Regions from separate parts of the Methylobacterium sp. WL1 genome, predicted to be linked through region 1. Evidence: predicted binding sites of a transcription regulator. Region 1 holds the regulator's gene; each other region holds the start of a gene.
What was found. Region 1 encodes HrcA, which represses chaperone genes, less so after heat shock. Its sites were predicted from a motif close to GTTAGCACTCNCNNNNNGNGAGTGCTAAC; they were not measured.
Positions count from the first base shown of each region.

Region 2: a site for HrcA is predicted at 1,753-1,781, ahead of groES (co-chaperone GroES). Genes of this name have one in related genera too.
Region 3: a site for HrcA is predicted at 2,070-2,098, ahead of groES (co-chaperone GroES). Genes of this name have one in related genera too.

Region 1 is NZ_CP042823.1:3,187,987-3,191,262, reverse strand. It holds gene FVA80_RS15545 (methyl-accepting chemotaxis protein) at 1-1,420, shown strand, start outside; gene hrcA (heat-inducible transcriptional repressor HrcA) at 1,442-2,497, opposite strand; gene rph (ribonuclease PH) at 2,664-3,276, shown strand, end outside.
Region 2 is NZ_CP042823.1:2,672,678-2,675,953, forward strand. It holds gene FVA80_RS12965 (PAS domain-containing methyl-accepting chemotaxis protein) at 1-458, opposite strand, end outside; gene FVA80_RS12970 (CorA family divalent cation transporter) at 655-1,641, opposite strand; gene groES (co-chaperone GroES) at 1,852-2,142, shown strand; gene groL (chaperonin GroEL) at 2,215-3,276, shown strand, end outside.
Region 3 is NZ_CP042823.1:5,184,243-5,187,518, reverse strand. It holds gene groL (chaperonin GroEL) at 1-1,470, opposite strand, end outside; gene groES (co-chaperone GroES) at 1,678-1,965, opposite strand; gene FVA80_RS25285 (cold-shock protein) at 2,535-2,744, shown strand; gene FVA80_RS25280 (DUF6481 family protein) at 2,880-3,276, shown strand, end outside.

The DNA of each region.
Region 1 (3,276 bases):
GACCCGGATGATCGCCGAGGTCGGCGCGGGCGGCAAAAGCTACGCCTATTTGGTGTCGCGCGGTGGAACGGTGCTGGCCCATCCGCGCGCGGAGCTGATCGGCAAACCGCTGTCGGACTTGATCGCGGGGCCGCCGCCGAAGATCGGCGGCGACCTTGCCGCGACCCAGGAGGGCGGCCGGCCGACCTTCACCGCCTTCGCCCGCGTCCCGAACCTGCCGCCATCGCTCGAGTGGTACATCGCGCTCTCGGTCGACAGCGCCGAGGCGCTGGCTTCGACCACGCTGTTGGCGAAGGAGCTGGCGGTGGCCACCCTTCTGGTCCTGCTCGTGCTCGGCCTCGTCGTCGGCCGGCTGATGACGCTCACCGTCTCGCGTCCGCTCAATCGCTTGGTTGGCGTCCTGCAGCGCATGAGCCAGGGCGCGCTCGATACCGAGATCGCCGAGGCTCGGCGCGGCGACGAGATCGGCCTGGTCGGCCAAGCGGTCGAGGGCATCAAGGCGCTGGTGGCGCAGCGGGCGCGCGACCAGGCCGAGGCGAAGCGCGGGGCGGACGAGGCCGCCGAATCCGAGCGCAGGCGCGCGATGAATGCGCTGGCCGATGGCTTCGAGCAGGCCGTCGGGGCGATCGTCGGCATGGTCTCGTCCTCGGCCACCGAGCTTGAGGCCACGGCCCAGACCCTGACGGCGAGCGCGACCCAGGCTGCGGCGCAATCGACCAGCGTCGCGGCCGCCGCCGAGGAGGCGGCCACCAACGTCCGCACGGTCGCGGCCGCAGCGGAGCAACTCGGCACCAGCGTCCGGGAGATTGCCGGGCAGGTGGAGGGCTCGACCACCCTGGCGCAAGCGGCGGTCGGCGAGGCGGACCAGACCGGCCATCTGGTGCAGGACCTGGCCCAGGCGGTCTCGAAGATCGGCGACGCGGTCGGGCTGATCTCCAGCATCGCGGCCCAGACCAATCTCCTCGCCCTGAACGCGACGATCGAGGCCGCGCGCGCGGGCGAGGCCGGACGGGGCTTCGCCGTCGTTGCGTCCGAGGTGAAGGAACTGGCTGCCCAGACCGGACGCGTCACCGAAGAGATCACCGGCCTGATCGGTCGGATCCAAGGATCGACCGACCACGCCACGCAGGCGATCGGCGGGATCATGACGCGCATCCGCGACATCAACCGCGTCACAGGCGCGGTAGCGGCCGCGGTGGAGCAGCAGGGCACGGCGACCCAGGAGATCGTGCGCAACGTCAGCCAGGCGGCGAGCGGGACAGACGAGGTCACCACGAACATCACCGGCGTCGCCGCGGCCTCGGAGCAGACCGGCACGGCCGCCCATCAGGTGCTCGACGCGGCCTCCGCGCTCTCGCGGCAATCGGCGCAGCTGTCTCGCGAGGTTGCAGACTTCCTGCACACCGTCCGGGCCGCTTGAGCGCGGCCCGACGGGCGGCTGTCAGCGGCTGCCGTCGAGCAGCTTCGATACCACCCGGGCGGTGTAATCGACCATCGGGACGATACGGGCGTAGTTCAGCCGCGTGGGCCCGATCACGCCGACGACGCCGACGATCTTCTGCGACCCGTCGCGGAACGGCGCGGCGATCAGCGACGAGCCCGAGAGCGAGAACAGCTTGTTCTCCGAGCCGATGAAGATCCGCACGCCCTCGCCGCCCTCGGCGCGGGCCAGGAGGTCGATGACGTCCTTCTGGGTCTCGAGATCGTTGAACAGCAGGCGGATGCGCTCAAGGTCCTCGACGGCGCGCAGGTCGTCGAGCAGGTTCGCTTGACCGCGCACGATCAGTTGCCGGGCTTCGCTCGGGCCCACCGGCGTCGCGAGGCCTGCATCGACCAAGCGCTCGGTCAGCGCGTCCAACTCGCGCTTCATCGCCTTGCGGCCAGCCTCGATCTCGGCGCGCAGCGTGCCGAGGGTGCGGCCCTGCAGCCGGGCATTGAGGAAGTTCGTGGCCTCCTGGAGCGCGCCGGCTGGCAGACCCGGCGGCAGGTCGACCAGCCGGTTCTCCACCGAGCCGTCGTCGGAGACCAGCACCACGAGGGCGCGGGCCGGATCGAGGCGGACGAACTCGATGTGCTTGAGGTGGACGTTCGCCTTCGTGGTCAGAACCACGCCAGCGCCGCGCGAGATGCCCGACAGCATGGTCGAGGCTGCGGCCAGCGCCGAATCGAAGGTGTGGCCAGAGGCGGCGGCGCGCATCTCCGCCTCGATCCGGGTCTGCTCCTCCTGGCCGACATCGCCGAGTTCGAGCATGGCATCCACGAAGAACCGCAGCCCGAGCTCGGTCGGCAGCCGGCCGGCCGAGGTGTGCGGCGCGAAGATCAGGCCGGAATGCTCCAGGTCCGCCATGACGTTGCGGATCGAGGCCGGCGACAGCGCCATCGGGAGGATGCGCGCCAGGTTGCGCGACCCCACCGGCTCGCCGGTCGTGAGATAGCTCTCGACGATCTGCCGGAAGATCTCGCGGGCGCGCTCGTTGAGGGCGGCGAGCGCCTGCATCGAGGGGTCTTGCGGAAAGAGGCTGTTGGAATCGGTCACGCGGTCATCCTGTCGTGCGATCATGTCCGCCCGGTGTCCAGGGATCAATCCGTACGGCGATGCTTGCCCGCGCAGGCTCCGCGGCCTAAGAGCCCGGCCCTCACTCTCTCATCAGAAAGGGCCCGCGATGAGGCCTTCGAAGCGCGCCGCCGACGAGCTGCGGCCGGTCACCCTGGAGCGCGCGGTCTCGCGCTACGCCGAGGGCTCCTGCCTGGTCAGCTTCGGCAACACCCGCGTGCTCTGCACCGCCTCCCTCGAAGAGCGCGGTCCCCCGTGGCTGCGCGGCTCCGGCAAGGGCTGGGTCACCGCCGAGTATGCGATGCTGCCGCGCGCGACGCATGACCGGACCCGGCGCGAGATCAATTCGGGCAAGCCGTCGGGCCGCACGCAGGAGATCCAGCGGCTCATCGGCCGGTCACTCCGCGCGGTCACCAACCTGCCCGCAATGGGAGAGCGCCAGATCACCGTCGATTGCGACGTGATCCAGGCCGATGGCGGCACCCGGACCGCGGCGATAACCGGTGCCTGGGTGGCGCTCTACGATTGCTTCGCCTGGATGCGCACCCGCTCGATCATCTCGGTGGACCCGCTGCGCGACCACGTCGCGGCCGTGTCTTGCGGCCTGTACAAGGGCACACCGGTGCTCGACCTCGACTACGCCGAGGATTCGGCGGCCGAGACCGACGCGAACTTCGTGCTGACCGGCAAGGGCGGCATCGTCGAGGTGCAGGGCACCGCCG
Region 2 (3,276 bases), 520 kb from region 1:
TTGAACTCGTTGCGGGGATCGGCGGTCATCACCGCGACCGGCATGTTGTCGATCATCGACATCAGCCGATCGATATCGTTCTTCTTGGCCGAGATGTCGGCCGCGAACTTGACCACCTTCACCGGCTTGCCGCGCGCGTCGAGGACGGGGTTGTAGGTCGCCTCCAGCCAGACCTCCGTGCCGTTCTTGTCGATCCGCAGGAATTCACCGGTGACGTACTGACCGTCCTTCAGCTTCGACCAGAACTCCGTGTACTCTGGCGACTTGGCAGCCATCGGTTCGACAAAGATGCGATGATGTTTGCCTTGTACATCCGCAAGGGTGTACTTCATCAGGTGCAAAAAGTTGTGGTTGGCACTCAGGACTTGCCCGTCCATCGAGAATTCGATGATCGCCAACGACCGGTCCAGGGCGTCAAGCTTGGCCTGCGCCTCGTTATAGACGGTTCTCTTGAACATATCGGTGCCCACGCTGCTCCTGCGAGCATATGGCCGAGATTGGGTTAAATTTTATATAATTCGACAGTCTTTGAAACCGAAGCCTGCATTGAGAGCGCGTCAAATGAAATATTCAATCAAGGTAAATTGTAATAGTTGATTGGCAGAGGCTTAGATTTGTATTAAAGACAGCTTTTGCCTTTTAAGCTGACGAATATCAGAACCACCCGCGGCTTCGGAAATATACAATTGGAGCGAGAGCGCTGATCAAAATAAGCGCGAGGGCGTAGGGATATCCGTAGGCCCAGTCCAGCTCCGGCATGTGCTTGAAGTTCATGCCGTACATCGAGGCGATCAGCGTCGGCGGCACACCAACCACAGACACCACCGTCAGTACCCGGAAGACGTTGTTCTGCTCGATGTTGATGAGCCCCAATGTGGCGTCGAGGAGGAACTGAACGTTCTCGGCAAGCCGCGTCTCGAACTCGTCCAGGGAGTCGATGTCGCGCCGGATCGTCTCGAAGCGACCGTCGCCGGGCAGGCCGAGCCCTTCGCAAGCGGCCGACACGAACGGCACGATCCGCTCCAGGCCGAGCAGGCTCGCGCGGATCTTCCCGAGAACCTTCCCACGGTTGCTGATGCCGCGCAGGATCCGCCGCAGCGCCAGGTCGCGGCGGCGGGGCGGCGGGCTTTCGAGCCGACGGCGGTCGGCGCCGCGGACATCGAAGTCGAAGATCCGCGTGGACAGCGTGTCGAGTTCGGAGGCCATGTCCTCCAGGGCGTCCGCGAGGCTGTCGACCAACTCCTCCAGGATCACGAGGAAGATCTCGCTCGGCGTCACGCTGCCGTCGCCGTCGGCGATGCGCTTCTCCGACGAGTCGATCGCGCGCATGTCATGGAACCGGATCGTGACGAGGTGATCCTTCGACAGGAGGAACCCCAGCGGTTTCAACTGGGAATCACTGCGCTCGAAGGTGATCATCGGCGTCGAGAGCGACAGCCCGCCCTTCACGCGCCGCAGCCGGCTGGAGGATTCCACCTCCGACAGTGCGGCCCGGGACGGTACGCGCAGGCCGGTGGCCGCTTCCACGGCGGCGGCCTCCTCGGAACTCGGGTCGTTCAGATCGAGCCAGACGGCATTGCCGGGAATCGGGCCGCCGCGTTCAGGCGTCACCGCGCCTTCGGGTCCGTGGAGGCTCAGCATGAGGGCGCGTTATCCTAGGGGAAATAAGGGCCGATGCCGGGTCATCTCGCCGTCGCGCGCGGGTGCGACAGTCTTGACTTCGAGCCGCACGAGAGCTAACTCGCCGCCGTCATTGGCACTCGCCAAGACAGAGTGCTAACAGTCGGGCTTGGGAGCGGCCGCGCACGCCGCATCAACGCCAACTGCAGACCTGAAGCAAGAGGGCAGCTCATGAAGTTCCGTCCGCTGCACGACCGCGTGGTCGTCCGTCGCATCGAGGGCGAGGAGAAGACCAAGGGCGGCATCATCATTCCGGACACCGCCAAGGAGAAGCCGCAGGAAGGCGAGATCGTCGCCGTCGGTCCCGGCGCTCGCGACGAGCAGGGCCGCGTCAACGCGCTCGACGTGAAGGCGGGGGACCGCGTCCTGTTCGGCAAGTGGTCCGGCACCGAGGTCAAGATCGACGGTCAGGACCTCCTGATCATGAAAGAATCCGACATCATGGGCGTCGTCGCCGCCTGATCGGATCGCCCGTTCCAACCCTTTGAGGCCACCTGAGGCCTTGGGGTCCAACCCAACCACAAGAGGCAAACCATGGCAGCGAAAGACGTTCGTTTCTCCGCCGACGCCCGCGATAAGATGCTGCGCGGCGTCGATATCCTTGCCGACGCGGTGAAGGTGACGCTGGGCCCGAAGGGCCGCAACGTTGTGATCGAGAAGAGCTTCGGCGCCCCGCGCATCACCAAGGACGGCGTCACCGTCGCCAAGGAGATCGAGCTCGCCGACAAGTTCGAGAACATGGGCGCCCAGATGGTGCGCGAAGTGGCCTCGAAGACCAACGACATCGCGGGTGACGGCACCACCACCGCCACCGTGCTGGCCCAGGCCATCGTCCGCGAAGGCGCCAAGTACGTCGCCGCCGGCATCAACCCGATGGACCTGAAGCGCGGCATCGACCTCGCCACCGCCGCCGCGGTGAAGGACATCATCGCGCGCGCCAAGAAGGTCTCGACCTCCGACGAGGTCGCCCAGGTCGGCACGATCTCCGCCAACGGCGACAAGGAGATCGGCGAGATGATCGCCCACGCCATGCAGAAGGTGGGCAACGAGGGCGTGATCACGGTCGAGGAGGCCAAGACGGCCGAAACCGAGCTCGACGTCGTCGAGGGCATGCAGTTCGACCGCGGCTACCTGTCCCCGTACTTCATCACGAACGCGGAGAAGATGGTCGCCGAGCTCGAGGATCCCTACATCCTGATCCACGAGAAGAAGCTGTCGTCGCTGCAGGCGATGCTGCCGGTGCTCGAGGCCGTGGTGCAGACCGGCAAGCCGCTGCTGATCATCGCCGAGGACATCGAGGGCGAGGCGCTGGCCACCCTCGTGGTGAACAAGCTGCGCGGCGGCCTGAAGGTCGCGGCCGTGAAGGCGCCGGGCTTCGGTGACCGCCGCAAGGCGATGCTCGAGGACATCGCGATCCTGACCAAGGGCCAGATGATCGCCGAGGACCTCGGCATCAAGCTCGAGAACGTGACGCTCGACATGCTCGGCCGCGCCAAGCGGGTGCGCATCGAGAAGGAGAACACCACGATCATCGACGGCGTCGGCGAGAAGACCGACATCGAGGGCCGGATCTCGCAGATCAAGGCGCAGATCGAG
Region 3 (3,276 bases), 2.0 Mb from region 1:
GAGCATGTCGACATACTCCTCGGTCTGGGCGTTGAAGCCGTAGGTCTCCGAGGCGTTGGCCAGGATCTTGCCCACCACGATCGAGCCTTCGACGCCCGAGTTCGAGGCGATCTGACGGATCGGGGCCTCGAGCGCCTTCAGCACGATCTTGATGCCGGCCTGGACGTCGGGGTTGTCGCTGGTGAGGCCCTGGGCGGCCTTCTTGGCGCGCAGCAGCGCGGTGCCGCCGCCCGGGACGATGCCTTCCTCGACAGCCGCGCGGGTGGCGTGGAGGGCGTCGTCGACGCGGTCCTTCTTCTCCTTGACCTCGACCTCGGTCGAACCGCCGACGCGGATCACCGCGACGCCGCCCGCGAGCTTGGCCAGGCGCTCCTGCAGCTTCTCGCGATCGTAGTCCGAGGTGGTCTCCTCGATCTGCGCCTTGATCTGCGAGATTCGGCCCTCGATGTCGGTCTTCTCGCCGACGCCGTCGATGATCGTGGTGTTCTCCTTCTCGATGCGCACCCGCTTGGCGCGGCCGAGCATGTCGAGCGTCACGTTCTCGAGCTTGATGCCGAGGTCCTCGGCGATCATCTGGCCCTTGGTCAGGATCGCGATGTCTTCGAGCATCGCCTTGCGGCGGTCACCGAAGCCCGGCGCCTTCACGGCCGCGACCTTCAGGCCACCGCGCAGCTTGTTCACCACGAGGGTGGCCAGCGCCTCGCCCTCGATGTCCTCGGCGATGATCAGCAGCGGCTTGCCGGTCTGCACCACGGCCTCGAGCACCGGCAGCATCGCCTGCAGCGACGACAGCTTCTTCTCGTGGATCAGGATGTAGGGATCCTCGAGCTCGGCGACCATCTTCTCCGCGTTCGTGATGAAGTACGGGGACAGGTAGCCGCGGTCGAACTGCATGCCCTCGACGACGTCGAGCTCGGTCTCGGCCGTCTTGGCCTCCTCGACCGTGATCACGCCCTCGTTGCCCACCTTCTGCATGGCGTGGGCGATCATCTCGCCGATCTCCTTGTCGCCGTTGGCGGAGATCGTGCCGACCTGGGCGATCTCCTCCGAGGAGGCGACCTTGCGGGAGCGCTCGCTGATGTCCTTCACGACCGCGGCGACCGCGAGGTCGATGCCGCGCTTCAGGTCCATCGGGTTCATGCCGGCGGCGACGTACTTCACGCCCTCGCGGACGATGGAGGCGGCCAGCACGGTGGCGGTGGTGGTGCCGTCACCCGCGATGTCGCTCGACTTCGAGGCCACTTCGCGCACCATCTGGGCGCCCATGTTCTCGAACTTGTCGGCGAGTTCGATCTCCTTGGCGACGGTGACGCCGTCCTTGGTGATGCGCGGGGCGCCGAAGCTCTTCTCGATCACGACGTTCCGGCCCTTCGGGCCGAGCGTCACCTTCACCGCGCTGGCGAGCAGCTCGACGCCGCGCAGCATCTTCTCGCGGGCGTCGACGGAAAAACGGACGTCTTTGGCTGACATGGACAATCTCTTCTGTTGTCGTTCGGCCCCGAGGCGCGCCGGAGCGGGCGCCTCGAAGGGCTTGGGCAGCATCTGCGGGAGCGGACGCCCTCAGAGCGCCGGCTGCTGAAACGGGTACCGGTTCGGCGTTCGCGGGCGCGTCGAATCTAGGACTGAGTGCCGTACCCGATTGCAGTGCGATCAGGGACGGCGCGATCCGGTACGACTCTAGGCGACGACGCCCATGATGTCGGATTCCTTCATGATCAGAAGGTCCTGGCCGTCGATCTTGACCTCGGTGCCGGACCACTTGCCGAACAGCACGCGATCACCGGGCTTCACTTCCAGGGGATTGATCTTGCCGGCCTCGTCCCGGGCACCGGGTCCGACGGCGACGACCTCGCCCTCCTGGGGCTTCTCCTTGACGGTGTCGGGGATGATGATCCCGCCCTTGGTCTTCTCCTCGCCCTCGATGCGGCGTAGCACCACGCGGTCGTGCAGCGGGCGAAACTTCATGTGTGGCGTCCTGGTCGTCCCGCCTGCGGGTCTCGCGTCGGCATGACGGAGCCCGGACGGGAAAGGCGGCGGCGGACCGAATCATCCGCGCCGGGTGTGGATCTCTTAGCACTCAATCGGCGAGAGTGCTAACGCGCTTCGAAGCCGCCGGGCTCGATCGCGGCCCTCCGAAGCGGCTGAGCCTGCACGGGCGGCCTGGAATATTGAAAGTCGCACACCAAAACAACATCGCAAGAACCCGCGATTTCGCCGGCACGCCAGACGGTTTTTCTCCGCGGCCTATTTCGGGATTGTGATTATCCCGGCGATGCGCTAGAGATCACGGATCGATTTGAGGCCAGATATTCGGCCGTCTCGCCACAACAGGGCGAGCGCTCTGCATCTCTCCCATTTTCGACGACTCGCGGATGAGCGCATGCACGGCGTGCGCTCGACCCATTCGATCGTCCAGCGTTCGCTGCCCGTGCAGCGCATCAGCAGCAAACACTGGATCTTTGTTACCGTATGATGATTTTGGTCGGCCGGAATGCTGGTCGATCGCATCATGCTCTAAAGCAGTTGGAATATTTATGACCATCGGCACCGTTAAGTGGTTCAACGAGACCAAGGGCTTCGGCTTCATCCAGCCTGACGACGGCGGCAAGGACGTGTTCGTGCACATCTCGGCTGTCGAGCGCGCCGGCATGCGCAACCTGATCGAGGGCCAGAAGCTCTCCTTCGAGCTGGAAACCGACCGTCGCAGCGGCAAGCAGTCCGCCGGCAGCCTCCAGGCCGCCTGAACCGAGCGCCTCACCAGAGGACGCGTTTCGAAGCCGTTCCCTGTGTGGAGCGGCTTCTTCTGTTTCTGGACCGGCATCCGTGATGCCGTTTCGGGCTCTTGATCGGGCATCATCGGTCTCCGATACGCTTTCGGGATGATGCTCTCGCCACCGGCGCTGCGAAGCGCGCGAGGAGTATCCGTGGGTCAATTCAAAGAAACGCAGCTGTCCGATCGTCTCGAGGCCGGCGCGAAAGCCAAGGAAGAGCGGCTGGCCCAGTTCCGTGCACGGCCCGCGGCGGACGATCCGGCCGTCCTCGCCCGGCAGGCTGAACGCCAGGCCGTCGTCGAGGCCCGCGAAGTGCGGGTGAGCGAGCGGGAGGCCGCCCGCGCCGCCGCCGAGGCGGTCCGCGCCGCCGAAGCCCTTGCCGAACAGGAGCGCGCAGCGGCCGAGATCGTCCGTCAGGCCGCCGAGAAGGTCGAGCGCCAGGCCGCCCTCGCCGCCGAGCAGAAGGCGACCCGCGATGCCCGCTTCGCCGCCCGCAAGGCCAAGG